2 regions of the Delftia sp. WSY_16 genome follow, and region 1 is predicted to be linked to the other one. Evidence: riboswitches for the same ligand, from Rfam matches in the RefSeq annotation. Region 1 holds a riboswitch; the other holds the start of a gene.

Region 1 (14,508 bases):
GTCACCATGCAGCTGGAGCGGCGGCTGGACCTGATCCGCTGGGCATTCGAGCGCGGGCGCTGGATCATCGAGGACGACTACGACAGCGAATTCCACTACGACGGCATGCCCACCGCCTGCGTGCAAGGCCTGGACAAGCACGCGCGCACCATCTACATCGGCACCTTCGGCAAGACCCTGTACCCGGGCCTGCGCATGGGCTACATGGCCTTGCCGCAGGAGCTGGTGCGCGCCTTTGTCCAGGCGCGCAGCATCATGGACGGGCACACGCCCCAGATCCAGCAGCTGACGCTGGCGCGCTTCATGGAGGACGGCCACTACAACTCCCACGTGCGGGCCATGCGCAAGCTGTATGCGGGGCGGCGCGAGGTCATCCTCGAATCCATAGGCAGGCACCTGGCCGGCATCGTCACCGCGCCACGGCCCCAGGGCGGCATGCAGGTGCCCTGCCTGCTGGAGCCCGGCTGGTCCGAGGAGGACACCATCCGCCGCGCCGCCGCGGCCGGCGTGCTGCTGCAGGGGCTCAGCCGCCTGTACGCGGGCGAGCAGCGGCAGCCGGGCTGGCTGCTGGGCTATGCCTCGCTCACGGCCTACGAGATCGAGGCCGCCGTGCTGCGCCTGGCCAACGCGCTGCGAAAACCCTGACAGGTTGGGAGAAGCCGGGCGCTGCATGCCTCAGTAGGGCAGGGGAAAGCGCCCGGTCAGGTCGGACACGCCTTCGTGGATGGACTTGAGCGTGCGCGCGTTCATGGTGCCGCTGCGTATGCCGCCCAGCGTGGCAAGAATCATGTCGCCGATCTCGCGGAACTCGTCGGCGCCCATGCCGCGCGTGGTGCAGGCCGCGCTGCCCACGCGGATGCCCGAGGTCACCAGTGGCCGCGCGCCATCGCCGGGCACGGCGTTCTTGTTGACCGTGATGCCGATCTGCTCCAGCGCCGTTTCGGCGGCCTTGCCCGTCAGCTCCCAGGGGCGCAGGTCGATCACGCCCAGATGGCAGTCCGTGCCTGCGGACACCACGGACAGCCCGCCCTGCGACAGCCGGTCGCACAGCACGCGGGCGTTGTCCACCACGGCCCGCGCATAGGTACGGAAGGCGGGCTTGAGCGCCTCGCCCAGCGCCACCGCCTTGGCCGCCACCACATGCATCAGCGGCCCGGACTGCAGGCCCGGAAACACGGCGGCGTCTATGCGCCTGGCGATCTCGGCGTCGGCCGAGAGGATCATGCCGCCGCGCGGCCCGCGCAGCGTCTTGTGCGTGGTGGTCGTGGTCACATGGGCGTGCTCCACGGGCGAGGGGAACACGCCCGCGGCCACCAGCCCCGCCACGTGCGCGATGTCGGCCATGAAGATGGCGCCCACCCGGTCGGCAATGCGCCGGAACTCGGCCCAGTCCATCTGCCGTGAATAGGCCGAGCCTCCGGCAATGATGAGCCTGGGCCGCTCCTTCAGCGCAATGCGCCGCACCTGGTCCATGTCGATGAGTTGGGAGCGGGCGTCCACCTCGTAGCTGATGGACTGGAACCACTTGCCCGACACGCTCACGCTGGAGCCGTGCGTCAGGTGCCCGCCCGAGCGCAGGTCCAGCCCCATGATCTTGTCGCCGGGCTCCAGGAACGCCAGGTACACGCCCTGGTTGGCCTGGCTGCCCGAGTGCGGCTGCACGTTGGCGTGCGCGCAGCCGAACAGCGCCTTGGCACGCGCAATGGCCAGGTTCTCCACGGCATCGGCATTGGCGCAGCCGCCGTAGTAGCGCACGCCGGGATAGCCCTCGGCGTATTTGTTGGTCAGCACCGAGCCCTGTGCCTCCATCACCGCGCGGCTCACGAAGTTTTCAGAGGCAATCAATTCAATCGAACGCGCCTGCCGTGTCCGCTCGGCCGCTATGGCGTCCCAGGCCTCGCTGTCCGCGTGTTGGAGTTCCAGGGAATTGATTCTGGGGAGCGATAAATCGTCCATGTCGCATTGGCTGTCTTGGAGGCGCTGAAGCACGGGAATCGGCAGCGCCCGGGTTATGGAAGGATTTGGAAACCAGGGCGCATCGGTAATGGGCAGTCTACAAAGTGCAGCTGCCTTGATTCCGACCATGTTTCAGCGGGTGAGCAGACCAATTAAGGTGGCATGCCAATGTAAACCGTTGAAAAAAGCGGTCTGGTTCATTGGCGAAAATAGGTCTGTTTGAATCCACGCTCTCTCCATAGAATTCGCCGCCAGACGTTGAAAGTCATGAGATCCAATACCGCCAGGAATCATCCGCAATCTGCAGTCGGGGAGATTGATTCAAGGTGGAATATGACAGAGTGAAGAAATCCATGACAACGTATCTGCCATCTGCAGCGTCAATTGCAGTGCCATTTGCGGCACCATTGGTGATTGCGGCAGATGGAGAAAGCGGGGGGAGGGAATAGGCGATTTGACTCAGATCAATCAAGTTCAATCACACGGAGTTGAAAAATGAATCTCGATATCTCTCGGACAGATGACGCCGTGCGCGATGCGCTCAAAAAGCTGTCCCTGCTCTGGAAGTCAAGAGCGGCCGTGAATCAGGACCTGCCTGATTACTGCGGCTTGGCGTTCGACCCCGCCCGGCAGGACTTCACCGCCTCGCTGCTGCCGTTTCGCGATCACCAGGCATGGGTGGAGGCGCCACAGCACCTGCGCGACCAATGCCTGTCCTACGCCTGGGGCATCTACAACCTCAAGACCATCTACATCGAGTGCAACGTGGTCACGCCGGCCTGCGAGGACATCATCAAGACCCCGCCGCCCAGCGCCAACCGGGCGCTGCTGCAGGACGTCATGTCCCAGGCCCTGCTGGACGAGGCCCTGCACACCCGCATGTCCATCATGGCCTGCAACTACATCTACGAGATGCGCGGCCTGGCGCCGCTGGACTACGCGGACTTCAACCTCGTCGGCTGGCGCAACGGCGTGCTGGCGCAGTGCGGCGCGGAATGGGAGCGCCGCCTGGCCCGCTTCGCCATTGCCTGCGCCAGCGAGACCCTGATCACCGACTACCTCAAGACCATGGCCGAGGACCGCAGCATCCAGCCCATCTGCCACGAGGTCACGCGCACCCACGCCGTGGACGAATGGAGCCACTCCAGCGTCTTCAGCTCGGTGGCCACCGACATCGTCCAGGGCCTGAGCAACCGCGAGCGCAGCTACCTGCGCTCCATCATCCTCAAGACCGTGCAGATGTTCGCCAACAACGAACTGGGCGCCTGGTCCACCGTCTTCACCATGGTCGGCATGCCGCATGCGCGCGACATCCTGCACGACGTGGGCGACAGCAACGAGATCGGCGTCTACACCGACTCGGTGCAAAGCCTGATCGACCGCATCGGCCTGGCGGGCCGCAACCTGGGCGGCAGCGTGGCGCTGGTGTCCTCGGTCCTCGAGGAGATGCAGGCATGAGCGCCGCCCTCCAGGCAGGCAGCATGCTCGCGCGCTGCGCCGCTGCACGGGCAGAGGCGGGCGGCGTCATGGTCTACACCCTGCGCGTGCAGGGCGCCTCGGCGCAATTCCTCGGCGGCCTGCGGCCCGGCCGGCATGTGGCCATCGAGCATGCCGACGCCAGTGGCACCATGCAGCAGCGGCTGTACTCCATCACCCGCTACGAGCCCTGCAGCGAGCACGACGGCGCCGGCCAGTTCGACATTGCCGTCAAAAGCTCGGGCCGGGGCAGCGTCTCCGACCACATGCATGCGGTGCTGCGCGCAGGCTCCACGCTGCCGCTGGGCGGCGTGGCCGGCGACATCACGGCCGACCTGGTGCTGGGCCTGGACTCCCTGGTCATGCTGGCCGGCGGCATCGGCCTGACCTTGCCGCTGGCGCTGCTGCGCGAACTGGACCGGCTGCGCCAGCAGGGCCGGCGCGTGCCCCGCACCACGCTGCTGCTGTGCTTTGCGCGCATGGCCGACATTCCGTTCCTGCAGGAGCTGCAGCAGCTGTGCGAAACGGCCCCCTGGTTCGACCTGCGTATCCACATCACGCGTGAAGACATTGCCGCCCACGGGCCCTTCGTGCCGGGCCGCCCCTCGCAGCAGTCCCTGCTGGCGCTGGGCCAGCCCCAGGCGGTCGTCATCTGTGGCGGCCACGCCTTTGCGCAGACCTTTCGCGAGCATGCGCGGGCCTGCTTTCCCGGTGCCATACAGCATATCGAGGCCTTCACGCCGCCTGCCGCATCCACCGCCCAGCCAGGCGAGACCGCGCAGGCATGCCAGCTGCAGATCGCGCACAGCGGGCAGATTGTCGAAGCCGCGTCCGGCAAAAGCCTGCTGGAGATCCTGGAAGGCGTGGGCATTGCCATCCGCAGCCAGTGCCGGGCCGGCATCTGCGGCAGCTGCCGCATCCGCATCACGGGAGGCAGTTCACGGCTGGAGGCGGACTTTTGCCTCAGCGACAGGGAAAAGGAAGCCGGCTATGCCTTGGCCTGCTGCACCTTCCCCTCGGCAGGCCATATCCACGTCGATCTCAAGCCCGGCGCCTGACGGGCTCCGCACGTTCCAAGCCAACCTCCTGTATCCACCTGAGTTCCTCCCATGAAAAAAGCCATCGCGCTGCGCCACATCCACTTCGAAGACCTGGGCACCCTGCATGCCGAGTTCGCCAGCCGCGGCTACGAAGTGCAGTACGTCGATCCCAGCATCGGCGAGCTTGACACCCTGGACCTGGGCCGTGCCGACCTGCTGGTCGTGCTGGGCGGCCCCATAGGTGCCTATGACGAGGCGCTTTATCCCTTCGTCGTCCAGGAGCTGGCGGCCGTGCGCCGCTGGCTGGACAGCGGCAAGCCGCTGCTGGGCATCTGTCTGGGCGCCCAGCTCATTGCGCGCGCGCTGGGCGCCAGGGTCTATCCGCTGGGCGTCAAGGAAATCGGCTTTTCGCCGCTCACGCTTACCGACGCCGGCCTTGCCTCGCCCCTCGCCAAACTGGACGGCGTGCCCGTGCTCCATTGGCATGGCGACCAGTTCGACATTCCCGAAGGCGCCGTGCACCTGGCCGGCACCGCCATCGGCGCCAACCAGGCCTTCGCAGTCGGCTCGCAGGTGCTGGGCCTGCAATTCCATCTGGAGGCCGACGCGGCCCGGCTGGAGCGCTGGCTGGTCGGCCATGCCTGTGAGCTCGGCATGGCCAAGGTGGACCCGCGCACGCTGCGTGCCGATGCCCAGAAATACGGCGGCCTGCTGGCGCTGGCCGCGCGCGATGTGCTGGCCGCCTGGCTGACCCACCTGGAGCGCAGCCGCTGAACCTGCGGCGCCGCCCATTCACCCATTTCCCCCACGCCGGAGCCGCCGCTGCGCGGCGCCGGAATCTCTGTTCCCGAAAAAAGGAGAGTTGAAGATGGTTGTCGTACTGTTCGAACTGCAGGCCTTGCCCGGCCAGAACCAGACCTATGTGGACCTGGTCAACAAGCTCACCCCCATGCTCAAGCCCATGGAGGGGTTCATCTCCGTGGAATGCTTCCAGAGCACGCTCAACCCCGAGAAAGTCATGTCCGTCACCACCTGGCGCGACGAGGAAGCCGTCGTCCAGTGGCGCAACGTGGAAGCCCACCTCAGCGCCCAGCGCGCCGGCCGCGACAAGATCTTCAAGGACTACCGCGTGCGCGTCACCCAGGTGCTGCGCGACTACGGCCTGAATGACCGCGCGCAGGCGCCTGCGGACAGCATCATGGGCAAGGCAGGCAGCTGCCCCGTCAGCCACGCCTGAGGGCTGGCGGTGCCGCAAAGGCCCGGCTGGTCCCCCTGCCGGAGCGCGATGCACGCCCTCGAAAGATGCCGGCAGTGACTACGCTGCCGGCGCCAGGCCGTAAAAAAAGCCCGCTGAATGCTCAGAGGGCTTTTTTTCGGAAGGCACAGATCCTTCGCATCGGAACTCCACCGCACCGCACGGCATCCTGCCTGCCGCCTTGTGCAGCGCTTTCAGTTGCGAGCTGCTGCTGCCGCCATTTCGGCGAGGAACGGGCCTTGGGCCGCCTCGGGTTTGCGTTCGATGAGGAAGTCGTCGCGATCCTGGTCCTTGATCCAGTTCGGAGGCTTGCCGCGACCTGTCCACGTTGCTCCTGTAGACGGATCGCGATACTTCGCCGGTGCGCTGGTTTTTGCTGGGATGTAGGGGAACACTTGCTGCTGGGTGAACCCGAAATCGGTCACCAGCTTCTGGACCTTGGACAGGGCTGCGTCGGCCGCCGAGGTGCGGGCCTTGGCAATTTCCATGTCCAGCGCGGCCTTGGCCGCAAGGAGTTCTTTGAGGGACTGTGTCATAGGGGGTGCGAAATTTTTGAAGCCAGATTATGGGGCTGATGGGGCGCGCGCTTGCCGAACCTATCGTGCCGGATCGATCGTGCAAGCCTGGGGCGCGGGGAAGATGTTGCGGCTTGCGGCGCCTTGCACTGCCATGGGGCGCTGCGACGCGGGTGGAGCCGAATAGGTGGGTCTCGCATTGATTTTTTCGCTATCTAGATGGAGATGAGTCCCAATGGCTCCTGCACGCGATTGAATTTTTTGAAACCACCTTCCGAGATCTGAAGGCGAAAGATGATAGCGCAGGCCTATGTCAGACTGCAGCGTGCAGGCCTGCCTTGCGTTGGGCTTACGCAGGCTGGGCGGCCAAAATCCATCTTCAACATCTTCACCGAGGATTTCTCATGATCATCACCACCACCCCCCAGATCGAAGGCCGCCGCATCACCCGCTACTGCGGCGTGGTTGCGGGCGAGGCGATTTTGGGCGCCAATGTGTTCAAGGACTTGTTTGCCGGGCTGCGCGACATCGTGGGTGGGCGGTCGGCCACCTATGAGCGCGAGTTGCAGCGGGCGCGCGAGATTGCGCTCAAGGAGCTGGAGGAACGCGCCCAGGAACTGGGCGCGAATGCCGTGGTGGGGGTGGACCTGGATTACGAAGTGCTGGGCCAGGGCAACGGCATGTTGATGGTGTCTGCCAGCGGCACGGCCGTGGTGCTGGAGTAGGCAAGTCATCGGCCAAGCAGGCCAAGCGGGTCAATCAGGCCAGAGAAGTCAACGCGGCGCCGTGCCCCGCATCTCCAGGCAGCGGGCCAGCGCCCGCGCCGCCTCGCCCAGGCGCGGGCCGGGGCGGGAGACCACGTCCGTCTCGACCAGGTCCAGCGCGCAGATGCGGCCCGAGCGCACGGCGGGCATGCGGCTCCAGCCGGGGCGGGTGGCAAAGCTGGCCGATGGCGTCTGCGGCGTGTGGATGATGAGTTCGGGCTGCTGGCGCAGCACGTATTCGGGCGTGATGCGGGGGAAGGGCCCCAGGTTGGGCGGCAGCACATTGCGCGCGCCCAGGCGCTGCAGCAGCTGGCCTATGAAGGAGTCCGGCCCCGCCGCATAAGGCGTGGCGTCCACCTCGAAATACACCTTCTGCCCGGCGGGCGTGAGCGCCGCCAGCGCCTTGGCCTGCTGGTCCACCTCGGCCTGCATGCGCGCCAGCAGGGCGTTGGCGCGCTGCACCTGCAGCAGCTGTTCGAGCTTGTGCAGCACCTGCTCCAGCTGCGCCATGTCGTTGGCGTCCAGCGCCAGCACGGGAATGCCGAAGCGCTCCAGCTGTGCGATGACGGGTGCGGAATACGCCATCAGCACCACGTCGGGCCTGAGCCGCACGGTGGCCTCGACCAGCGGGGCAAAAGTATGGCCCAGCTTGGGCAGGGCGGCCACGCGGGCTGGGTGGTTGGAGAACTCGTCCACGCCCACGATGCGCTCACAGGCCTCCAGCGCGCACAGCGATTCGGTCAGCGAGGGCAGCAGCGAGACGATGCGCTGCGGCACGCGCTCCAGGCGCACCTGACGGCCGCGCATGTCGGTGACGGTGTAGGTGGTGGTTGCCCCGCCCGTTCCCGCATCCGCCGCCTTTTGCGCAAAGGCGTTGCCCGCGCCGCCTGCGCAGGCCAGGGCGGCAGTCAGCAGCAGGATGCGGGGCAGGCGCGAAAGCAGGCGCAGAAGCAGATGCATGGGGTCAGGGCAGAGGTGTCCAGCGCACGCTGACGAACACGGTGCGGCCTGCGTTGGCATAGCCGCGCGTGGGGGCGTAGTCGCGGTCGGCGATGTTGTTGACACGGGCCAGCAGCGTCCATTGCCTGGTCAGCGGGCGCTGGGCGTAAAGGTTGACCACGCCGTATCCACCCAGCTTGAAGGTGTTCGCCTCGTCGGCGTAACGGCCGCTGTACAGCTGCGCTTCGCCGCCCAGCGTCCAGCCGGCCGCCTGGGTGTCGGCGTTGAGCTTGAGCATGCGCTTGGAGCGGTAGGGCAGCAGCTTGCCGGTCTCCAGGTTCTCGGGGTTCATGAAGTCCAGCGCGGCGCCCAGATTGGCGCTGCCCAGGCGCGTGCCGCCAGACAGCGTCAGGCCGGTGATCTCCACGCTTTGCCAGTTGCGGTAGCAGTTGCAGGGAAGGGCGCTGTTCCAGTCGTAGGTGATGAGGTTCTTGAACTTGTTGCGGTAGACCACGGCCGAGAGGCGGTTGGCACCGGCCGCATAGTGCAGGCCGGTTTCCACGTTGGTGCTGCTTTCGGGCTTGAGGTCGGCCGCCGCCTGGCCCGTGAAGCGTTCGTACAGCGTGGGAGTTCTGAAAGCCGTGCCGGCCGATGCCACCCAGCGCCAGCGCTCGTCGATCTGCAGGCCGTAGCCCAGGCCGCCCGTGGTCTTGTTCTGCTGGTCGCGCACCTGGTCGTGGCGCAGGTTGGCGTCGAACTGGTGGCGTCCCTCGGTCAGGCGCCAGCCGGCCGACAGGGAGTTCTGCACGCGCCGGCTGTCGGTGTTCTGCGTCCAGGCGTATTGGGTGTCCAGCTTGTCCTCGCGGCGCTCCAGGTCGATGTTGAAACGGTGCTGGCCCAGCGTGAACAGGTTCTGCAGCAGGTAGTTGGTGGAGCGGCCCTTGGCGCTTTCGGGCGACTGGGTGTGGCGGTCGCTTTGGCTGTCGGTATGGGAGATCTGGACCACGCTTTTGTATATGGCGTTCCAGCCGGCCTGCCAGCGCAGGCTGCCGGTGGTGTTCTTGACCACGTCGTAGTCGTCGAACGGCGGCGGGCTCTGGTCGTAGTGGGTGCGCAGGCGGCTGTGCAGCAGGCTGGCATCGATCTGGTGGATGCCCGTTTTGTAGCCCGCGTTCAGGCCCAGTGAGGTGTTGCTGTAGCCATCCTTGTCCGGGTTGGGCGAGAAGGTGTTGCCGGGGTAGACGTCGAAGCCGTCACTGCGTTCGTCAGCCAGGTTCAGCCCGTAGGTGAAGCCGTTGGCACCGCCCTGAAATCCCGTGGCCAGCTTGCTGGTGCCCTGGTTGCCTATGCCGGCCTCGGCATAGGCGCGGGTCTGGCCGTCCGCCCGCTTGGTGAAGATCTGGATCACGCCGCCCATGGCGTCTGAGCCATAGATGGCTGCGGCCGGGCCGCGCAGCACTTCGATGCGCTCGATCTGCGCCAGCGGCAGGGTGGACCAGACCGCGCCACCCTGCAGCTCCTGCGAGCTGTAGCGCACGCCGTCGATGAACACGGCAGTGTGCTGGTTGCTGGTGCCGCGCAGGTAGACCGAGGTGACCTGGCCCGGCCCGCCGTTGCGGTTGATCTGCACGCCCGGCACCTGCACCAGCAGGTCGGCCACGCCCGTGGCGCCGCTGCGGGCAATGGTCTCGGCGTCGATCACGGTCATGTCGGCCGTGACGGTGCGCAGGGGCTGTTCGCTGCGCGAGGCGGTGACGACCACGGTATCGAGCTGGGAGGTCTGTGCGCGCTGTGCCTGTTGTGCCTGTTGTGCCTGTGCATGGGCCTGGCAGGCCAGCAGCGAGGCCGCAGCCAGGGCGGACAACGTGCGCAGTACGGGGAACGCCGAGGGCGAGCGAAGGGCGGCGCCAGGGGCGCGCGCGAGGGCGAGGGTGTGCATGGATGCGAGCCAGTTGCGCGCCAGCGACCCCGCCGGCACGGAAACCACAAAGACCGGCTGCGCTGCATGCGCGGCCGGCCGCCTGTTGGCCGGTATCCAGACTGGTGACGCACTCGCCAAGGCCTTCCCGGGCTGTACGCCCAGTGGCACGGGTTTGGCGGGGGCCGGTGCCATGCACGCGGCGTTTCACTCACTGTTGCGGGGGCAGTACATGCGGGCGGCTTTATCTGGCCGCCCCATGTTTCCCGTTTAACCGCAGCCCCTGGGGCTGCTGGCACCAACGGCGGCGATTGTACGGCGGGGCGTTCAGTGCCGATGTAAAGCTTGCTTGACATGCCCGCGGGTGGCATCGCACAATGTCAAGCATCCTTTACACATTGCGAGAGACTTCCATGAATCAAACAACGGTCACCAACCGCCGCTACCAGAAGGAGCTGGGATTTGCGCTGCTGCTCTACATGGCGCTGCTTGTGGGGGCGCTTTTGCTCAGCGCCGACATGCGGGCCGGGGCCCTGCGCACGGCCCTGCTGCTCAGCCCCATGCTGGCATTTGCGCTGGCCGTGCGGGCCATCGTGCGCCTGGTGCGCGATACCGACGAGTTCCTGCGCAAGTCCATGCTGGAGCAGTTGGCGATTGCGGCGGCGGGTACGGCGGGCCTCACCTTCACCTACGGATTCCTGGAAATGGCAGGTTTTCCCAAGCTCAGCATGTTCATGGTGTGGCCCTTGATGGGTGCGCTCTGGGTGGCGGCTTCGGTGGCCCACTGGCTGCGCAGCCGATGAGCTGTTCCGCCAAAGTGCCCCGCCCATGAAAAACATCATCCGTGAACTGCGCGCCGAGCGCGGCTGGAGCCAGGCTGCGCTGGCGGACCTGCTGGGCGTGTCGCGCCAGACCGTGAACGCGATCGAGACGGGCCGCTACGACCCCAGCCTGCCGCTGGCATTCGCCATTGCCCGGGTGTTCGAGACCCGGATCGAGGCGATCTTCCAGGAGGGTTGAGCGCAGCGCTCAGGCCACGATCATGACCAGCAGCACCAGGCCCAGCAGGGCCAGGTAGGCCTTGGCATGCAGGGCATCGGGAATGCGGCCGATCAGCGGTGCCGCCAGCCTGATGCCGGTCCACGATCCGACCGTCAGCAGCGCAAAGGCCTGCAGGTCCACATAGCCCACATGCCAGGGGCCCAGCCCCGCGCCCTGCGATGCCAGCATGTAGGCGGCGGTGCCCGCCACGGCCATGGGCAGGGACAGCGGGCTGGCCATGGCCGTGGCGGCCGCCATGCTGGCGCCGCGCCGGCGCATCAGCGGTACGGTCATCACGCTGCCGCCCACGCCCAGGAAGGCTGCAATCGCGCCAATCGCCAAGCCTGCGATGGCGGCGGGCCTGCGGCCCATGGGCTGCAATTGGGCGGCGGTGCCGTGCACGAAGCCCGGGCGCAGCAGCGCGTCGGCGATGGTCAGGGCCAGGTAGGCGATGAAGGCCCAGCGCACCCATTCCCCGCTGATCCAGGTGGCGGCCGCCGCGCCTGCCACGGCGCCGGCCGCGATGAAGCCGGCCAGCGGCCGCACCTGATCCCAGGGCAGGGCGCCCGCGCGGTGCTGGCGCAGCGTGGCCATGGAGGCGCCAAAAATCATCACGCAGGTGGAGGTGGCCACGGCAATGTGCATGGCAGCCTGGCCAACGGCGGAGTCCGCGCCGTGGATGGAGGTCAGCAGCGCATAAAGCAGCGGAACGGCCACGAAGCCGCCGCCAAAGCCGAAGAGCACGGTGGTCACGCCGGCAAGCACACCGAAAGCCAGCAGCAGAAGAGGGAACACAGACAGTCCTTTGGAAAAAACGAGCAAGGACTGAACCTTAGGATGCCGCGGTTTGGCCTGCTTTCGCGGATGGGTCAATAATCCTTGAATTCCTGCCAAAGCCTGTTGGCTGTTTTCCGGACATCCTCATGCTCAACATCCCGCTGCACTCCGTGGACGCCGTAGCGCGCGATGTGCTGGCCATCGGCACCGACTACACGCCTGGCACGCTGCTGCCCACGCACAGCCACCGGCGTGCCCAGTTTCTCTACGGGATGAGCGGGCTGATGGAGGTGGAAACCGATGACGGTGCCTGGACCATCCCGCCCTACAGCGGCGTGTGGATTCCGGCCAGCAAGCCGCACAGCGTGCGCATGCAGGGCGTGAGCACGCGCAGCCTGTACATCGAACCGGCTGCTGCGCCCCGCCCGGGTGTGCATTGCGAGGCCCTGGTCGTCACCCCGCTGCTGCACCAGTTGCTGCTGTCCTGCGCCGACCTGCCGGCGCTGTACGACGAAGCGGGCCGCGACGGCGCCCTGGTCACGCTGGTGCTGCACGAGCTGGCCTCGGCCCGCAGCCTGCCGCTGTTCGCGCCCATTCCCCGCGACGAAAAGCTGGCCGCCCTGTGCAAGCAGTTCCTGGCCCAGCCCAGCATCCGCGCCACGCCCCAGGACTGGGCACAGGCGCTGAACAAGAGCCTGCGCACCTTCAGCCGGTTTTTCCAGCAGCACACAGGCATGGCCTTTGGCGCCTGGCGCCAGCAGGCCTGCCTGCTGGCAGCGGTGTCGCGGCTGTCTGCGGGCTCATCGGTCACGCAGGTGGCGCTGGACCTGGGCTATGACAGCCCCAGCGCGTTTTCCACCATGTTCCGCAAGGCGCTGGGGCGGGTGCCTTCGGAGCTGGTGAGCCGGGTCTAGGCGGGAACGCTGGCCTGGGCAGCCGTTTCCCGTGTCATGGCCCAGAACACCAGGGCCGCCAGGCTGAACGCCGCCCCCGCAACGCAGACGCCGTGCCAGCCAAACCGCGCGTAGGCGTTGGTGGCAATCAGCGCCCCCAGCCCGCTGCCCACGGCATAGAACAGCATGTACAGGCCCACCAGCCGGCTGTGCGCCTGCGGGTTGCTGCGAAAGATCAGGCTCTGGTTGGTCACATGCAGGGCCTGGCCGCCCAGGTCCAGCAGCACGATACCGGCGACCAACGCGCACAGCGACTGCTCCAGCAGCGCAATCGGCACCCAGGCCAGCAGCAGGATCACCAGCGCGCCCAGGCTGGTGCGCTGCGCGAAACCCTGGTCTGCCCAGTGTCCGGCACGGGCTGCTGCCAGTGCGCCCACCACGCCGGCCAGGCCAAAGGCGCCGATGGCCGTGAGCGACAGGCTGTAGGGCGGCGCGCTCAGCGGCAGGACCAGGGCGCTCCAGAAGATGTTGAAGGTGGCAAACATCAGCAGGGCCAGCATGCCCCGCGTGCGCAGCATGCGGTCCTGGCGCAGCAGCTGGAGCATGGATGACAGCAATTGCGTGTACCCGGGCACGGGGGAGGGCACCGCCAGCCGGGGCAGTTGCCGCCACAGGGGCCAGGCCAGGGCCAACATCAACAGGGCCGAGCAGGCATAGACGCCACGCCAGCCAGCCACGTCACCCACGGCACCGGCAAACACGCGCGCCAAAAGCAGGCCGATGAAAACCCCGCCCTGGGCTGCGCCCACCACGCGCCCGCGCTCATGCGCCTGGCTGGCGCTGGCCGCATAGGCGATCAGCCCCTGCGTCATGGCCGTGCCCAGCAGGCCCACGGCCAGCATGCCCGCCAGCAGCAGAACGGCCGAACGCGCGGTGCTGACTGCCGCCAGGGCCAGCACCAGGCCCAGCAACTGCAAAAGCATGAGCCGCCGCCGCTCCAGCCGGTCGCCCAGCGGCACCAGCAGCAGCAGTGCCAGCGCGCAGCCGGCCTGCGTGGCGGTGACCACGCCGCCCACGGCTGCATGGCTGATGCCGAAGTCGGCCGCCAGCGCCTCCAGCAGCGGCTGGGCGTAGTAGACATTGGCCACGCTCAGGCCGCTGGCAGCGGCGAACAGCAGCACCAGGCTGCGCGGCATGCGGACCGTGTCCGGGGCAGGGAAGGCGTTCATGGGTTGAATCCAGTTGCAAAACAAAACTGGTTGGATGCTAGTTGAACCAGTTTTGAAATGCAACCAAAATGACGCCATGAAAGAAGACACCCGTCCTGACACACCGCAGCCCTGTCCGGTGGCCCGCTCCCTGGATGTGATCGGCGACCGCTGGTCGCTGCTCATCGTGCGCGATGCCTTCGATGGCATCAGCCGCTTTGGCGATTTCCAGCGCAGCCTGGGCGCGGCCCGCAATATCCTGGCCGACCGGCTGCGGCGTCTGGTGGAGGCCGGCATCTTCGAAACCCGCCCCGCCGCAGAAGGCTCGGCCTACCTGGAATACGTGCTCACGGCCCAGGGCCTGGACCTGTTCCCCGTGGTCGTGGCGTTGCGGCAGTGGGGCGAAGGCCATCTGTTCGCGCCGGGCGAGGCGCATTCGCTGCTGCTGGATCGCCAGACCGGCCTGCCTGTCGCGCCCATGCTGCCGCGCGGTGGTGATGGCCGGGCCTTGCTGCCGGGCCAGACCGTGGTTCAGAAAATCGATTGATGGATGTCCATGCTCTCTGCCTTCGTATCACTCATCTACGTACAGATTTCTCCCGAGCGTCTGACGCTGAAGGATCCGAAGACCAAGCAGACCCTGTCGGAGGTTCCCGAGCTGGCCCTGAGTCCGCCGCCCCGGCGCCGGATTCTCGCGGCCGGCCCGCAGGCCAGGCTCGCGGCTGC
Region 2 (14,508 bases), on a different contig from region 1:
GTCCCGCCATCCAGCGCGCGATGTGCGGCGCAGCCAGGCCCACGAAAGCCACCAGCCCGCCATAGGCCACGGCCACGGCCACCACCAGCGAGCCGGCCAGCACGGCCAGCGGCGTGAAGCGCGCCACGTCCAGGCCGAAGCCCTGGGCCGCATCCTGCCCCAGGCCCAGCAGGTCCAGCCCGCGCGCCAGCGCCATGGCCCCGGCCAGGCAGGCCAGGGAGGCGCCGGCCAGCAGGCCCAGGCCGCTCCACGACGGCGTCTGTATGCCGCCCAGCACCCAGCTGAGCACCACCTGCAGGCTCACCGTCTCATCGGACAGCGCCAGCATCAGGAACGAGCGCAGCGCGCCCAGCACGGCCGCCAGCGCCACGCCGGCCAGCAGCATGCCGGCCGCATCGGTGGCACCGGCCACGCGCGAGACGGCCAGCACCAGCACGGTCGAGCCCCAGGCGCCCGCAAAGGCCAGCACGGGCAGCGTCCAGGCCTGGGGCAGGCCGAACAATAGATGCATCGGAACCAGCAGGGCGACAGTCGCCCCCAGCGCCGCGCCGCCCGAGGCGCCCAGCAGATAGGGCTCGGCCAGCGGATTGCGGAACACGCCCTGGAAGATGGCGCCCGACAGCCCCAGCAGCGCGCCCACCAGGGCGGCTGCCAGCACGCGCGGCACGCGCCACTGCAGCAGCAGCCGGCTGCGCAGGCTGTCTTCGCCGCCCAGCGCGGCCAGCAGGTCGGCAGGGCTGGCCCACTGGTGGCCCGCGCAGGCGGCGATCAGCAGGCTGGCCAGCAGCAGCAGGACCGCACCGGCCCAGGGGCGCCACGCAGGTGGATGTGAAAGGGAATTCATGCGGCCTCCCCGGCCCAGGCCGCAGGGTGCAGCCAGCGCGAGAGCTTTTCCACGCCGCCGAAGGTGCGCGGCCCGGGAATCAGGAACTCGGCACGCGCCACCGTGGTGGCCCGGCCGCCGCGCACGGCACGCAGGTCGCGCCAGCCGCGCTGGCCGATCAGGTCCTGCATGGCCTCCTGCGTGCCAGCGAACAGCAGCACGTCGGGGTCGGCGGCCAGCACGGCCTCGGGCGAGACCTGGGGCACGGTGCCCAGGCCGTCCAGCGCGAACGAAGCGCCCGCGCGCACCATGGCCTCGCCGGTATAGGTGCCAGGGCGTGCCGCCAGCAGCATGCCGTTGCCCAGCCGGCCCGTGACCATGAGGGCGCGCGGCCGGGGCTGGCCGGCCACCTGCCGGTCCACGCGCAGCAGCCGCGCCTCCTGCGCCAGGGCCAGCGCCTGGCCGCGCGCCTGCACGCCCGTGGCGCGGGCCACCAGGCGCAGGTTGTCCATCACCTCGGCCAGCGAGCGGCTGAGCAGCACCATCACCGGCACGCCGATGCGCTCCATGGGATCGACCAGCTGGTGCGCTGCCTGGCGCGCGGGCGTGACGATGACCAGGTCCGGCTGGCGCGCCACCACGGCGTCCACCGAAAACCCCAGCCGCCCGCCCACCTTGGGAATGCGCTCCACGCCCGGCGGAAAGCGCGTGAAATCCTCCACGCCCACCACGCGGTCCAGCAGGCCCAGCGCGGCCACCAGCTCGGTGTTGGAGGCAAAGATGGAGACGATGCGCTGCGGCGGCGCGGCAATCTCCACGCGCCGGCCCAGCGCATCCTGCAGCACCACCGGACCGCCTGCAGCGACGGTGTCGGCCCAGGCCGCGGGCAGGCCGCAGCCCAGGGCCGCCGCCGCGCCCTGGCGCAGCAACTGGCGGCGCGTGGTGCTGGATTGCCTCATGCCATGGTCCTCAAAACTCTGCTTGCAGGCCGACCATGAGTTCGCGCCCGGCCATCGACGTTCCGCAGCCGCCGTTCTGGTACGCCGGGTTGGCGATGCAGGGCGCGCGGTCCAGCGCGATGAAGATGGGATGGCGGTTCAGGTCGAACAGGTTGTTCACGGCCGCGAACAGCTTGACGCCCGGCGACACGCGGTAGTCGGCACGCAGGTTCCAGATGGTGAAGGCGCCCTTGCGGTGGATGAAGGTGCTGCGGGGCTCGCCCTGCGGGATGAGCAGCGCCTCTTCCGTGTCGTACCACATGGGACCGCGCAGCAGCGTGGACAGCTGCAGGCTCCAGTCGCCCTGCAGGCGCCCGCTGCCGCGCCCGTAGCGCACGCCGGCCGAGGCCTCGTAGCGGTACATGCGCTGCACCTTGTCGGTATTGGCCGACGCTGGCGATCCCTTGTCCCGCATGCTGAAGTGGTAGTAGCCGCCAGCCCAGGCCTTGAGCTGGTGGCCCGTCAGGTTCAGCGCCCGCGCCAGGTCCATGTCGGCCTGCATTTCCAGGCCGCGCGCCACGATGTCGGCCGCGTTGTTGGCGTAGTCCGAGGTATTGGTCGTGGCCCCGCGCGAGACGGTGATGATGCGGTCGCTGATGGTGTTCTGGAACAGGGCCGCATCCACGCGCCAGCCGGGCTGCTGCAGCGCGGCGCCGACCTCGATCTGGCGGCTGGTCTCGGGCTTGAGGTTGGGGTTGCCGAAGGTGCGGCCACCGCCGACGGCCGTGAAGTCCGAGGCCAGCTCCGTGGCCGTGGGCGCGCGAAAGCCCGTGGAGGCCGCAGCGCGCAGCGTAAGCCGGTCCGTGGCCTTCCAGGTGGCGCCGGCCGACCAGGTGTGGTTGTCGTAGTCGCGCGTGCTGGCCTGGGCCAGGGCCAGGTTGGGCGTCTCGTCGAAGCGTGTCGTGCCCCAGGTCTTGCGCAGGCCGGCGCGCAGCGTGAGGCGGTCGTCGAACAGGGTCTGCGCGTCCTCGACGTACAGCGCGTGCACCTGCTCGGTCTGGTTGTTGTCGTAGGGCGCAACCTGGCCCGCCGGGCCGCCCGGCATGGCCACGCGCAGGCGGTCGGAGCGCAGCTTGCTGCGCTCCCAGTCAAAGCCCATCAGCAGGTCATTGGTCTGGCTGACACGCAGGCGCGGCTGAAAGCGCAGGCCCGTGGCGTCCAGCTGGCGGTGGTTGTAGTCGCGCGCCGTGCCGGGCACGGCGCTGTTGCCCGAGCGGATCACGGGCGAGGCCCAGTTGAACTCATCGGTATCGACCAGGCTGTAGAGGTGGGTCGTCCAGCTCAGGCGCTGGCCGGGCAGCGCGCCCTCGTAGGTCAGGTCCAGCGAGCGGTTGCTGCGGTTGTCGCGGCTGTAGATGTTGGCGCCCGATCCGCGAAAGCCCGCGTTGTAGATGCCGTCCGTGCGCAGCTGCAGCTCCACGCGGTGCAGCTCGTGCAGCTGCCAGCCCAGGGCGCCACTGGCGCCGCGCCGCTTCCAGCCCGTGTTCTCCATGCGCGTGCCGCCGTCGCCCGACTCGTAGTCGCCGCGCCCGCCTGCGCTCACGCCGAAGTACCAGTCGAAGCGGTCATTGGCGCCGGCCGTCTGCGCATCGGTACGCCACAGGTCCCATGAACCGGCCTGGACCTGGGCGCGCGTGCCGGGTGCGGTCGCTCCCGTCTTCATGATGATGTTGACCACCCCGCCCATGGCCTGGCTGCCGTAGATCACCGAGGACGGGCCGCGCACGATCTCGATGCGCTCCACATCCGAGGGGCTGAGCTTGGACAGGTTGGCCGTGCCCGCGCGCCGGCCGTTGACCAGCACCAGCACCTGGCTGCGGAAGTCGCGCCCCTGGCCGTCGGTGGAGGCGCCGCGCAGGTTCATCGAGGTCTGGGCCGCCGTCCATTCGCTGAGAAAGCCCACGGCGTTCTCGGCCAGCAGGTCGGTGACCGAGCGCGCGCTGGAGCGCTCTATGGCCTCGCGGTCGATGGTCTGCGTGGTGCCCGCGATGCGGCTGCGCGCCTCGGGCCGCGCCGTGGCGGTCACGAAGACGGCGTCCAGCGCATCGTCGGCGGATGCACCGGCTTTACCGGCCGCCGGTTCCTGTGCGGCGCCGGCCGCCGCGGCGCAGCAGGCCAGCACGGCCGCAGCGGTGGCCGGGCGCAGGAAGGGAGGAAGGGGAAAGGGGCCGGAACAATCGGCGGCCAAAGAAGCGAAGCGCATGCGTTGAATCCAACTGCCCCAGTCACCCGTGGGGCCTATCGTCTGAACCACGCCGCACGGCGCGCACGCCGGAGCCGGCCACGCCAGCGCAGGCTGGGGCCGGACCGGACAGGCGCACTCCCGCGGCGTCCGAAAGCAATGCAGAAGGCCGGTATCCGGGCTTGCGGAACGCTGCGGCGCGCATCGTGGGCGCGCTGCAGCAGGCATCCCCGCCTTCCCATGTCCGTCCAGACACAGTGGCTTGCGGCGCGCAACCGGTGGGTGGCGCGCCAGCGTGGGGAGTTGTATTCCGCTGACCGTTGCGGGGGCAGCGCAGGCATTGCGAGCGGCCACCTCGATGGCATCGCGCACCTGCTTCCCGTTGAACCCCTGGCCGGCAAGCGGCATGGGGCACCTTCAGCAACAGCGCACCGCCACGGCCCAGGGGCTGCGGCGGTGCGCCAGCGGCGGATTATCGCTGATGCGGTCTAGGCCCAGAAGCCCGACACGCGGGCCAGCGCACGCAGCGCGCGGCGGCTGCTGCGCGCGCTGGTGGCCAGGCGGGCCTGCAGGTAGCCGGCGGCAAACCAGGCGCGCGGATCCGTGCCGGCCTCGTCACGAAAAAGCGCGGCCGCCACGGCCATGTCGTTGTGCAGGCCCAGCGCGTCCTGGGCGGGCACCAGCGCCTCGGCAAAGCGCCGGCCCTTTTTGCCGGGCCACATTCCGGGCGCGAATTCCCGCGCAAAGTCCGCCAGGTAGCGCAGGCGCTTGAGCCGCTTGCGCACGCGGTGCTGCTGCGCCAGCGGCAGGCGGTCGAACTGCCGGCCGTCGCGCAGCACCTGGCGGTGCAGGCGCGCCAGCCGCCGTGCCAGGTACTTGCGCGTGCCTGCGGCGGACAGGCTGACCAGGCCGGGCTGCCGCTTGCCTGCAGGCGCCTGCGCCAGCGCATGGATCTCGGCCAGCGTTTGCAGGAACTGCGGCTCGCGGACCGCAGCGGCCGCGTCCGCGTCGGCCTGCCCGGCATCCGGCACGGCCCAATCGCACAAGGGCGCATCGGCGTCCTGCAGCAGCGGCCGCACCACGTCGGCCAGGGTGCCGGCATCGCGCAGCGTGCCCAGGCGCGCAAAGGCCAGGGCCAGCGGGGCATCCCATTCGGCGCGCATGCCGGGCGCCAGCCCTGCGCATTCGCGCAGCAGGGTGCGCAGGCGCCGCAGGGCCACGCGCAGCTGGTGGATGCGTTCGGCCTCGCCGCTGCCGGCGTCCACGGCATCCATATGCGACTGCACCTGGGCCAGTGCGGCAGCCAGCGCCGCACGCACAAAGCCGGCCGCATCGGGCCGGTCGGGGAACTGCCTGGCAGGGGTGGTCATGGTCAGGAGAGGATGTGCGGGCGTTGCTGCGATTGTGGGCACCGCCCGGCCCCCGGGTCAATCGGCGCCATCCCCGCTCAGGCTGTGCAGCGCGGGCCGGGCAATGCGCACATAGTCGGCCGAGTCCAGCACGATGGAGCGGTCCAGCCGGCCCGCATTGAAGGCGATCTCGGCAAAGCGCTCCACCAGTGCCGGGTCCACCACCAGGCGCACCTGCGGGTTGAAGGAGAACGGCGGCACCGATCCCATCACGCAGCCGGTGGCGGCCTGGGCCTCCTCTGGCGAGGCCAGCGTGGCCTTGCGCACGCCCACGGCCTGGGCCAGGCGCTTGAAGTCCAGCTTGCGGTCGCCGGGCAGCACGGCCAGGAACAGCTGGGGATCGCCCGCACCGGCCGCATCGCGGCTCTTGCAGAGCATGGCCTTGGCGCCCTGGCCGGGTGCCGTGCCCCGGATTTCGGCGACGAGGTCGGAGCGGCCCTCGGCAGGGTGCTCGATCACGCGAAAGCGCGCGTCCTGGGATTGCAGCAGGTGAACAAGGGTGTCGAACATGGCAGGGAGCACAAGAAACGGACAAAAAGGCAGGTCGCCTGAGTTTTGACATTTTGTCCAATTCAAAACAAAATGTCCAATATGACACAACGCACTCCCGAGCAGCGCCAACTGCTGGAACAGGTGGCCAAGATCGCCGAAGGCCTGGGCCAGACCCTTGCCCCGTTCTGCGAGGTGGTGGTGCATGACCTGCTCGACCCGTCCCATGCGGTGCTGGCCATCCACAACAATCTCTCGGGCCGCGAGGTCGGCCAGGGCGCGACCGAGCTGGGCCTGGCCCGCATCCAGGACGCCGGCTACGAGCAGGTCATCGCCAACTACCCCAACCAGTTCGCCGATGGCCGCCAGGCCAAGAGCACGTCCATCGGCATCCGCGACTCCGAGGGCCGCTACATCGCCGCCCTGTGCATGAATGTGGACCTGACGATGTTCCAGGGCTTCCAGAGCATGCTCAACCGCTTTGCCGCCGTCAGCGGCGACACGCCGGCCCGCGAAATGCTGGCGCCCATGGGCGCCGGGGCCGGTGCCGACGCGGTGCGCGCCCGCATCGACCAGTTCGCGGCGCGCCTGGCGACCACGCCGCGCGCCCTCAAGCCCGAGGAGCGGCGCGCCCTGGTCCGTGAACTCAAGGGCGACGGCCTGCTGGACCTTCGCCGCTCCATGGAGACCATTGCCGCCCACCTGGGCGTGTCGCGCGCCACGGTCTACAGCTACGCCAAGTAGCTCCCGGCACCCCGCCGATCAGCAACCCCTTCTCTCCCGTACCGATGACAAGCCTTCCCACCTATGACGACGTGGCCGCAGCGGCCCAACGCATCCAGGGCCATGCCCACCGCACGCCCGTGCTCACCTCGCGCACGCTGGACGAGGCGCTGGGCGCCCGTGTCTTCCTGAAGTGCGAGAACCTGCAGCGCATGGGCGCCTTCAAGTTCCGGGGCGCCTTCAACGCCCTGTCTCGCTTCAGCGCCGCGCAGCGCAAGGCCGGCGTGGTGGCGTTTTCCTCGGGCAACCACGCCCAGGCCATCGCCCTGGCAGCGCGGCTGCTGGAGATCCCCGCCACCATCGTCATGCCGCATGACGCGCCGGCCGCCAAGGTGGCGGCCACCAAAGGCTATGGCGGCCAGGTGGTGGTCTACGACCGCTATACCGAAGACCGCGAGCAGATCGGCCGCGACCTGGCCGAGCGCCACGGCCTGACCCTGATCCCGCCCTACGACCATGCCGACGTGCTGGCCGGCCAGGGCACGGCCGCCAAGGAACTGTTGGAGGAAACCGGCCCGCTCGACGCCCTCTTCGTGCCGCTGGGCGGCGGTGGCCTGCTGTCGGGCACCGCCCTGTCCACACGCGCGCTCAGCCCCGGCTGCGCCCTCTACGGCGTGGAGCCCGAGGCCGGCAACGACGGCCAGCAGTCGCTGCGCGCAGGCCGCATCGTCCACATAGACACCCCAAAGACCATTGCCGACGGCGCCCAGACCCAGCACCTGGGCGGCATCACCTTCCCCATCATCCAGCGCGACGTGACCGACATCCTCACCGCCAGCGATGCCGAGCTGGTCGATGCCATGGGCTTCCTGGCCACGCGCATGAAGCTCGTGGTCGAGCCCACCGGGTGCCTGGGCCTGGCCGCCGCGCGCCAGAAAGGCGAGGAGCTGCGCGGCCGGCGCGTGGGCATCATCCTGAGCGGCGGCAACGTGGACATGCAGCGCTTTTGCAGCCTGCTGGGCGCCTGATCCTGATCCTGGCCCTGATCGAAGGCCGCCCTCACCCGCGCGGGCTGAAAGTGCGCGGAAACACCACGGGCGCGCTGCGGTCGGCCAGGCGGTAGCCCATGGCGGGGCGGCGTGACGTGCCCTCCACCTGGCCGGCCTCCACCAGAAAGCCGGCCGCCATCATGCGCGTGCGAAAACCGCTCTTGTCCACGGGGCGGCCCAGCACCACTTCGTAGGCCTGCTGCAGCTGCGGCAGCGTGAAGGGCTCGGGCAGCAGAAAGGCCGGCAGCGAGGTGTACTCCACCTTGCCCCGCAACCGCTCCACCGCTGCGCGCAGGATCTCGCCGTGGTCGAAGGCCAGCGCAGGCGCGCGCAGCAGTTCATCGACGGCAAACCACGACACATCGGCCGCATTCGCTCCCTTGGCCAGGATCAGGTCATGGCCCGGGATCAGCGCGAAATACACATGCGTGGCCGACCAGCCACGCGGGTCGCGCGCCGCGCCGCCCCAGCTTCCCAGCTGCTCCAGGTAGGGGCTGTCCACGCCCGTCTTGTCCAGCAGCTTGCGCCGCGCGCAGGCCAGCAGGTCCGCGTCCTGGCGCACATCCACAAAGCCGCCGGGCAGCGCCCACAGCCCCGGGAAGGGCTCGCTGCCCGCCGTGGGGCGCTGCACCAGCAGCACCTGCAGGGCATCGTCTGCCACCGTGAAGATGACCACGTCCACCGTGGTGAACGGGCGCGGGAAGTCCAGCGCGCCCTGCGGGGATGGGGAATTTTTTTCAGCCATGGGATGGATTGTGCTTGACGTGCCGGATTTTAAGTTGCACTATGCAACCCATACAAGTTGCACAGAGCAACTTAAAGGAGAAACACCATGTTCGGCATCCGTTTCATCAAGTCCCAACCCACGGTCCACCTCATGCAGTTCCGCGCCGGCAAGGTGGTGCGCGAGGGTGCGGGCCAGTCCTTCTTCTACTACGCGCCCACCACCACCCTGGTCGCGGTGCCCGTGGGCAGCCAGGACTGCCACTTCATGCTGGAGCTGGTGACGGCCGACTTCCAGAGCGTCACCGTGCAGGGCCAGGTCACCTACCGCATCAGCACACCGCGCCAGACCGCCACGCTGATGGACTTCTCCCTGGCGCGCGACGGCCAGAAATACCTGTCCGAAGACCCGCAGCGCCTGGGCGACCGCGTGACCATGCAGGCCGAGGTCATCATCCAGCAGGCCGTGCAGGCGCTGGAGCTCAAGCAGGCGCTGCGCTCCTCGGCACTCATTGCGCGCACGGCCCAGCAGGAGCTGGCCGCCCAGCCCGAGATCGAGGCGCTGGGGCTGGAGATCCTGGGCGTCTCGGTCATGGCCGTCAAACCCACGCCCGACATCGCCCGCGCCCTGGAGGCCGAGGCGCGCGAGTCCAACCTCAAGGCCGCCGACGACGCCGTGTATGCCCGCCGCATGGCTGCCGTGGAAAACGAGCGCGCCATCCGCCAGAACGAGCTCGATACCGACGTGGCCGTGGAAAAGAAAAAGCGCCAGATCCGCGAGGCCCAGCTGGAAGCCAAGGCCGCCCAGATGCGCAAGGAAAACGAGCTGCGCGCCGAACAGATGTCCGCCGACGTGGCGCTGGAGGCCAGCCGCCGCGACTTCGTCGAAGGCCAGGCCGCCAACAGCCGCACCCTGGCCGAGGCCGAGGCCTACCGCGTGGGCGCCGTCATGCAGGCCCTGGAAAAGGCCGATCCGCGCATCGTGCAATCGCTGGCCGCCGTGGGCATGCAGCCGGGCCAGCTCATCGCCCAGGCCTTTGGCGGCATTGCCGAGAAGGCCGAGCGCATCGGCCAGCTCAACGTCTCGCCCGAGCTGCTGCAGTCGCTCATGGGCGCCGGTGCAGGCCATGCAGCTGCCGTGGCCGATACCGAACCCGCAAGGAGCCGCCGTGAACGCCAATGAACGCAAGACCGTGCTGGTGGTGCGGCGCACGCGGCTCGATGAGCTGGTGGCCAGGTACCACACGCTGTCCCAGGCGCGCTTCTACATCGAGCACCTGGGCGCAGACTTCGGCGACTACCTGCGCGAAAGCGCCGCCTACGCCGCCGCCCTGCAGGCCGTGGTGCAGGCGCTGGAGGCACGCGGCCGCTACCAGATCGTGGACCGCGCCCTGGTGCCCAACTTCGTCTTCGGCGCCGACGACATCGTGGTGGCGCTGGGCCAGGACGGCATGGTGGCCAACACCATGAAATACCTGGACGGCCAGCCGCTCATCGGCGTCAACCCCGAGCCCGCGCGCTGGGACGGCCTGCTGCTGCCCTTCGCCCCCGCCGACCTGGCCGCCCTGCTGGGCGACGTGGCCGCCAACCGCCGTCCCACGCGCGCCGTCACCCTGGCCGAGGCACGCCTGAGCGACGGCCAGGTGCTGCGCGCCGCCAACGACCTGTTCATCGGCCCGCGCAGCCACACCTCCGCCCTGTACGACATCGCGCTGGGCGACCGGCAGGAATCCCAGTCGTCCTCCGGCCTCATCGTCGCCACGGGGCTGGGCTCGTCGGCCTGGATCAAGAGCATCGTCACGGGATCTATGGGCATTGCCCGCGCCGTGCGCGGCGCGTCCACCGACTTCGACTACCAGCCCTTCGCCTGGGATGCGCCACGCCTGGACTTCGCCGTGCGCGAGCCCTTTCCCAGCCGCTCCTCCACGGCCGAACTGGTCTACGGCCAGGTCACCGCCGGCCAGCCGCTGACCCTGCGCTCGCGCATGCCCGACCATGGCGTCATCTTCTCGGACGGCATGGAGGCCGACTACCTGCAGTTCACGGCGGGCATGCAGGCCACCATCGGCCTGTCGGATCGGCAGGGCTGCCTGGTGGTGTGAAGGACCGGCCCTGCAGCGTGGCGCAGCGCCCTCAGAACACCTACAACAACAACAACGACAGCGACAACGACAACGAACAGACCATGAATCTCGCAACAGCACCCTACCTGCAGCAATCTGCCACCTGGCCTTCCGAGGGAGAGCACATCCTCGCCCACTACGACGACTCCACCGTGGTGGTCTACCAGGCCTATCGCCCGGCCATCGGCCTTCACGCGCTGGAGCATGGCCGGTTCGGCGGCCCGGACTTCAGCTTCACGCGCATGAGCTGGATCAAGCCCAATTTCCTCTGGATGATGTATCGCTGCGGCTGGGCGACCAAGGCCGGCCAGGAAGTCATCCTCGGCCTGCGCATACGCCGGACTTTCTTCGAGAGCCTGCTGGATGCCGCCGTACCTTCCACCTTCAACCCCCGGCTCTACGCTGGCCTGCTCGAGTGGCAGCAAGCGGTGGCCACCTCCGAGGTGCGCCAGCAATGGGATCCGGACCATGCCCCCAGCGGCGCCAAGCTGCCGTTGCGTGCCATCCAGCTGGGCTTGCGTGGCAAGCTGCTACGCAGTTTCGCCACGGAGGAACTGCTGGAGGTCATTGACATGACATCCTTCGTCACCGAGCAGCGGGCCCATGCCCAGGATGGAAATCCGATGCTCATGACTCCCGTGGAGCGCGTCTACGTGCGGCTCGACAGGAAGAATTGCGCACCTGAGAACTCCGTATGACCACCACAGACCACATCGCCTCCCTGCAAGACCTCCAGCACGCCATGGCCCAGGGTCTCACCCCGCGCTTTCTGCCGTTCTGGGGCCACCAGCCTGCGGCCGATGGCTCCATCGGCAAGACCTGCATGAGCCAGTGGTTCGAGGCAGGCTTCGAGGTCGATGGCCAGCACTACCCCACGGCCGAGCATTTCATGATGGCGGGCAAGGCGCGGCTGTTTGGCGACGAGGCGGCGCACGCCGCCATCGTGCGCTGCCGCACGCCGGGCGAGGCCAAGAAGCTGGGGCGTGGCATCCAGGGCTTCGATGAAGCGGCCTGGGTGGCCGCGCGCATGGGCATCGTGGTGCGCGCCAACCAGGCCAAGTTCTCCCAGAACCCAGCCCTGGCCGGCTATCTGCTGAACACGGGCGACCGCGTGCTGGTGGAAGCCAGCCCCGTGGACGCCATCTGGGGCATCGGCCTGGCTGCCGACGATGTGCGCGTCACCGACCCCGCGCGCTGGCAGGGCCTGAACCTGCTGGGCTTTGCCCTCATGCAGGTGCGGGCGCGGCTGCGCAGCACCGCTCCCTGACCGACCATGATCAAGAGCACAGGCATGGCCATGGACACGCTGGACCGATACCGTGGTGCCCTGCTGGGCCTGGCCTGCGGCGACGCCGTGGGAACGACGCTGGAATTCCAGCCGCGCGGCAGCTTTGCGCCGCTGACCGACATGGTCGGCGGCGGCCCGTTCTCGCTGCCCGCAGGCAAGTGGACCGACGACACCTCCATGGCCCTGTGCCTGGCCGAAAGCCTGCTCCAGCGCGGCGGCTGCGACCCGCAGGACCAGATGACGCGCTATGCCAACTGGTACGAATGGGGGTACTGGAGTTCCACCGGCAACTGCTTTGACATCGGCATGGCCACCAGGGCGGCCATCCAGCGCTTCCTGGACACCGGCGATCCGCTGGCCGGATCGCCCGACCCGGACCAGGCCGGCAACGGCTCCCTGATGCGGCTGGCGCCCGTGCCCATGTTCTTCGGCCCCGACGAGGACCTGGTGCAGCGCATGGCTGAACTCAGCTCACGCACGACCCATGCGGCACCTGAATGCCTGCAGGCCTGCCGCCTGTTCGCCGTGGCGCTGTGCCGGGCACTGCGCGGCCTGCCCCGGCAGCAGGTGCTGGATCTGGGCGGTGTCCTGGAACACAGCGCCAGCCCGCGCCTGCGGGAGATTGCCCGTGGCGACTATCGCGACAAGCCGGCCGCACAGATTCGCGGCAGCGGCTACGTAGTGGACAGCCTGGAGGCGGCCCTGTGGTGCTTTGCGAGGCATGACAGCTTTGAAGGCGCAGTGCTGCAGGCCGCCAACCTGGGCGATGACGCCGACACCACGGCAGCCATCACGGGCCAGTTGGCAGGAGCCCTCCACGGCGCCAGCGGCATTGCGGACCGCTGGCTGGAACGCCTGCACCTGGCCCCTGAGATCACAGCCCTGGCCGATGCGCTCTGGCAAGCCGCCAGAGGTGCCAGGGACGCTTCTTCGACCGCACCTCTCAGTACCTGAGCGGCCTGGCGCGCTCACGACAGTCGCCGGGGCCGCGAGCGGACTGAACCTGGCTTGTCTGCACGACCTCCCACGCACCCGGGCTCCGTGACACGCGGGCCTTGCTCTTTACGAATGGCGTGCATGGGCGGCTTTTGACTGAGCCACGCTCCATTTTCAGAACAATCTGATTGCATCAACTCATATCTTCGGCGTAGAGTGTGAAATACCTAAGAGGCCACACATCGAATGATTCGATGCTTTCATTTCCAGCCCCTCATTATTCACTCAAAAGTTCGATAAAACTATTGCGTGATATTTTCGAGAATCATACTTCAGCAATGGACCGAATCAGTATCATGCATTTTTCTTTCATTCCCTCATTTCCTTCGCAAGTACGCCGCCTTGCATTGATCGCCCTTCCATTTCTCATCGCCTTTTCAGCGGCAACGATGAACACCAATGCCTTTGCCGGGGGCGTATTCTCCCCCACCAGTTCCAGCATTTCACTGCCCGAGGAAATAACAGTACCCGGAAATTACGCCAACGGATCGACGCTATGGAAGTCTACGGCAACCGTATTTAATCTTCGAGCAGTGCTGAATACGGCATTCGAGTACGATGTTTCCAAAGCTGTTGTAGCCGCCAATGTTCAATCCGGAAACAAGACGCCCGGATACAATAATGTCTACAGCACCAATATTCCCGGCATTGGAATCCGCTGGTGGGCAACATGGCGCGGCCCCAGCGCTCCCAGTGGCAGAACCATGCCCATTACCACCGAATCAGAAAATAATTCGGGCGCACTGGGTTATTTTTGGAATGTCAGTTCACACCCCCAGGATGTCTGGATCGAGCTGGTGAAAACCGGGAGCGTTTCCGCTGGCGTGCTAACGGGCTCCGGGATGAACGTCGAGATGCGATTCCAGTGCCCCAGCTGCACCGCAGGAAACGTCAACCTGTCCGGCCGCACCAGGGTGGTGGTCGGTCCCTCCTGCTCGGTGGCCGCCTCGACCATCTCCGTACCCATGGGCGCTGTGCCCATCCTGCGATTCACGGGCCTCCAATCCACCTCCATCCCCCAGCACTTCGACATCACGCTGGAATGCAAGGGCGGCGCGCCCGAAAGCGTTCTGCGCCCCCACATCACGCTCACCGATGCCAACGACACCAGCAATCAGAGCACCGTCCTGACCTTGAGCCAGACCGCGCCAGACGGCAAGCCGGTTGCCACCGGAATAGGCATACAGATACTGAAGGATGGCACCGCTCTCGGCTACGGCCCGGATTCCAACGTGCCTGGCAACACCAACCAATGGAGTGCGGGAACCATCGTCCAGGGCGTTGCCCAGTTCAAGATCCCGCTGACTGCCAAATACGTGCAGACCGCTGCGGCAGTCACGACGGGGCAGGCCAACGGCAGGGCCACCTTCACGCTGAACTACCAGTGAGCAGCATCCCCGCCCTCAGGGCTTCTTGTCCAGCTGCATTTCCCAGGACTTGAGCTGCTTGGCGCGGGCGCGGGCGAAGTCGCTCCAGCAGTTGGCGCGCGCATCGTCCTTGGCAAAGCTGGCGGAATTGAATTCAGAGAGGAACTCGCAGGCACTGCGCGCGTACTGCACCCAGTTCCTCTGCGCCACTTCCAGCTCTTCCGACGCCTGGGGCATGCGGGCCTTGAGCTTGAGCGACAGCGAGACGTAGGCGGCCTTGACCATGGCCACGTTCTGCTCGTGCAGGCAGGCGCGCACCTCGGACATGTTGGTGGAGC

The links. Region 1 has a riboswitch for cobalamin ahead of ACF8O7_RS21700 (TonB-dependent receptor domain-containing protein). Riboswitches for the same ligand answer to the same signal wherever they lie in the genome.
Region 2: another riboswitch for cobalamin. It lies ahead of ACF8O7_RS15920 (TonB-dependent receptor); the one in region 1 lies ahead of ACF8O7_RS21700 (TonB-dependent receptor domain-containing protein).

The regions. Positions count from the first base shown of each region.
Region 1 is NZ_JBICKS010000040.1:432,403-446,910, forward strand. It holds gene ACF8O7_RS21655 (PLP-dependent aminotransferase family protein) at 1-645, shown strand, start outside; gene ACF8O7_RS21660 (serine hydroxymethyltransferase) at 676-1,956, opposite strand; gene ACF8O7_RS21665 (diiron oxygenase) at 2,452-3,414, shown strand; gene ACF8O7_RS21670 (2Fe-2S iron-sulfur cluster-binding protein) at 3,411-4,490, shown strand; gene ACF8O7_RS21675 (glutamine amidotransferase) at 4,542-5,246, shown strand; gene ACF8O7_RS21680 (antibiotic biosynthesis monooxygenase) at 5,341-5,709, shown strand; gene ACF8O7_RS21685 (H-NS family nucleoid-associated regulatory protein) at 5,922-6,263, opposite strand; gene ACF8O7_RS21690 (heavy metal-binding domain-containing protein) at 6,647-6,967, shown strand; gene ACF8O7_RS21695 (ABC transporter substrate-binding protein) at 7,016-7,966, opposite strand; gene ACF8O7_RS21700 (TonB-dependent receptor domain-containing protein) at 7,971-9,884, opposite strand; cobalamin riboswitch at 9,954-10,181, opposite strand; gene ACF8O7_RS21705 (hypothetical protein) at 10,277-10,666, shown strand; gene ACF8O7_RS21710 (helix-turn-helix transcriptional regulator) at 10,692-10,883, shown strand; gene ACF8O7_RS21715 (sulfite exporter TauE/SafE family protein) at 10,893-11,699, opposite strand; gene ACF8O7_RS21720 (helix-turn-helix domain-containing protein) at 11,828-12,595, shown strand; gene ACF8O7_RS21725 (MFS transporter) at 12,592-13,803, opposite strand; gene ACF8O7_RS21730 (winged helix-turn-helix transcriptional regulator) at 13,880-14,329, shown strand; gene ACF8O7_RS21735 (rod shape-determining protein) at 14,339-14,508, shown strand, end outside.
Region 2 is NZ_JBICKS010000030.1:108,447-122,954, forward strand. It holds gene ACF8O7_RS15910 (iron ABC transporter permease) at 1-844, opposite strand, end outside; gene ACF8O7_RS15915 (ABC transporter substrate-binding protein) at 841-1,782, opposite strand; gene ACF8O7_RS15920 (TonB-dependent receptor) at 1,793-4,024, opposite strand; cobalamin riboswitch at 4,153-4,437, opposite strand; gene ACF8O7_RS15925 (CHAD domain-containing protein) at 4,492-5,373, opposite strand; gene ACF8O7_RS15930 (YbaK/prolyl-tRNA synthetase associated domain-containing protein) at 5,431-5,922, opposite strand; gene ACF8O7_RS15935 (transcriptional regulator) at 6,004-6,645, shown strand; gene ACF8O7_RS15940 (threo-3-hydroxy-L-aspartate ammonia-lyase) at 6,690-7,652, shown strand; gene ACF8O7_RS15945 (NUDIX domain-containing protein) at 7,684-8,418, opposite strand; gene ACF8O7_RS15950 (SPFH domain-containing protein) at 8,506-9,579, shown strand; gene ACF8O7_RS15955 (hypothetical protein) at 9,566-10,498, shown strand; gene ACF8O7_RS15960 (DUF4291 domain-containing protein) at 10,516-11,217, shown strand; gene ACF8O7_RS15965 (NADAR family protein) at 11,214-11,786, shown strand; gene ACF8O7_RS15970 (ADP-ribosylglycohydrolase family protein) at 11,793-12,761, shown strand; gene ACF8O7_RS15975 (fimbrial protein) at 13,100-14,191, shown strand; gene ACF8O7_RS15980 (lysozyme inhibitor LprI family protein) at 14,207-14,508, opposite strand, start outside.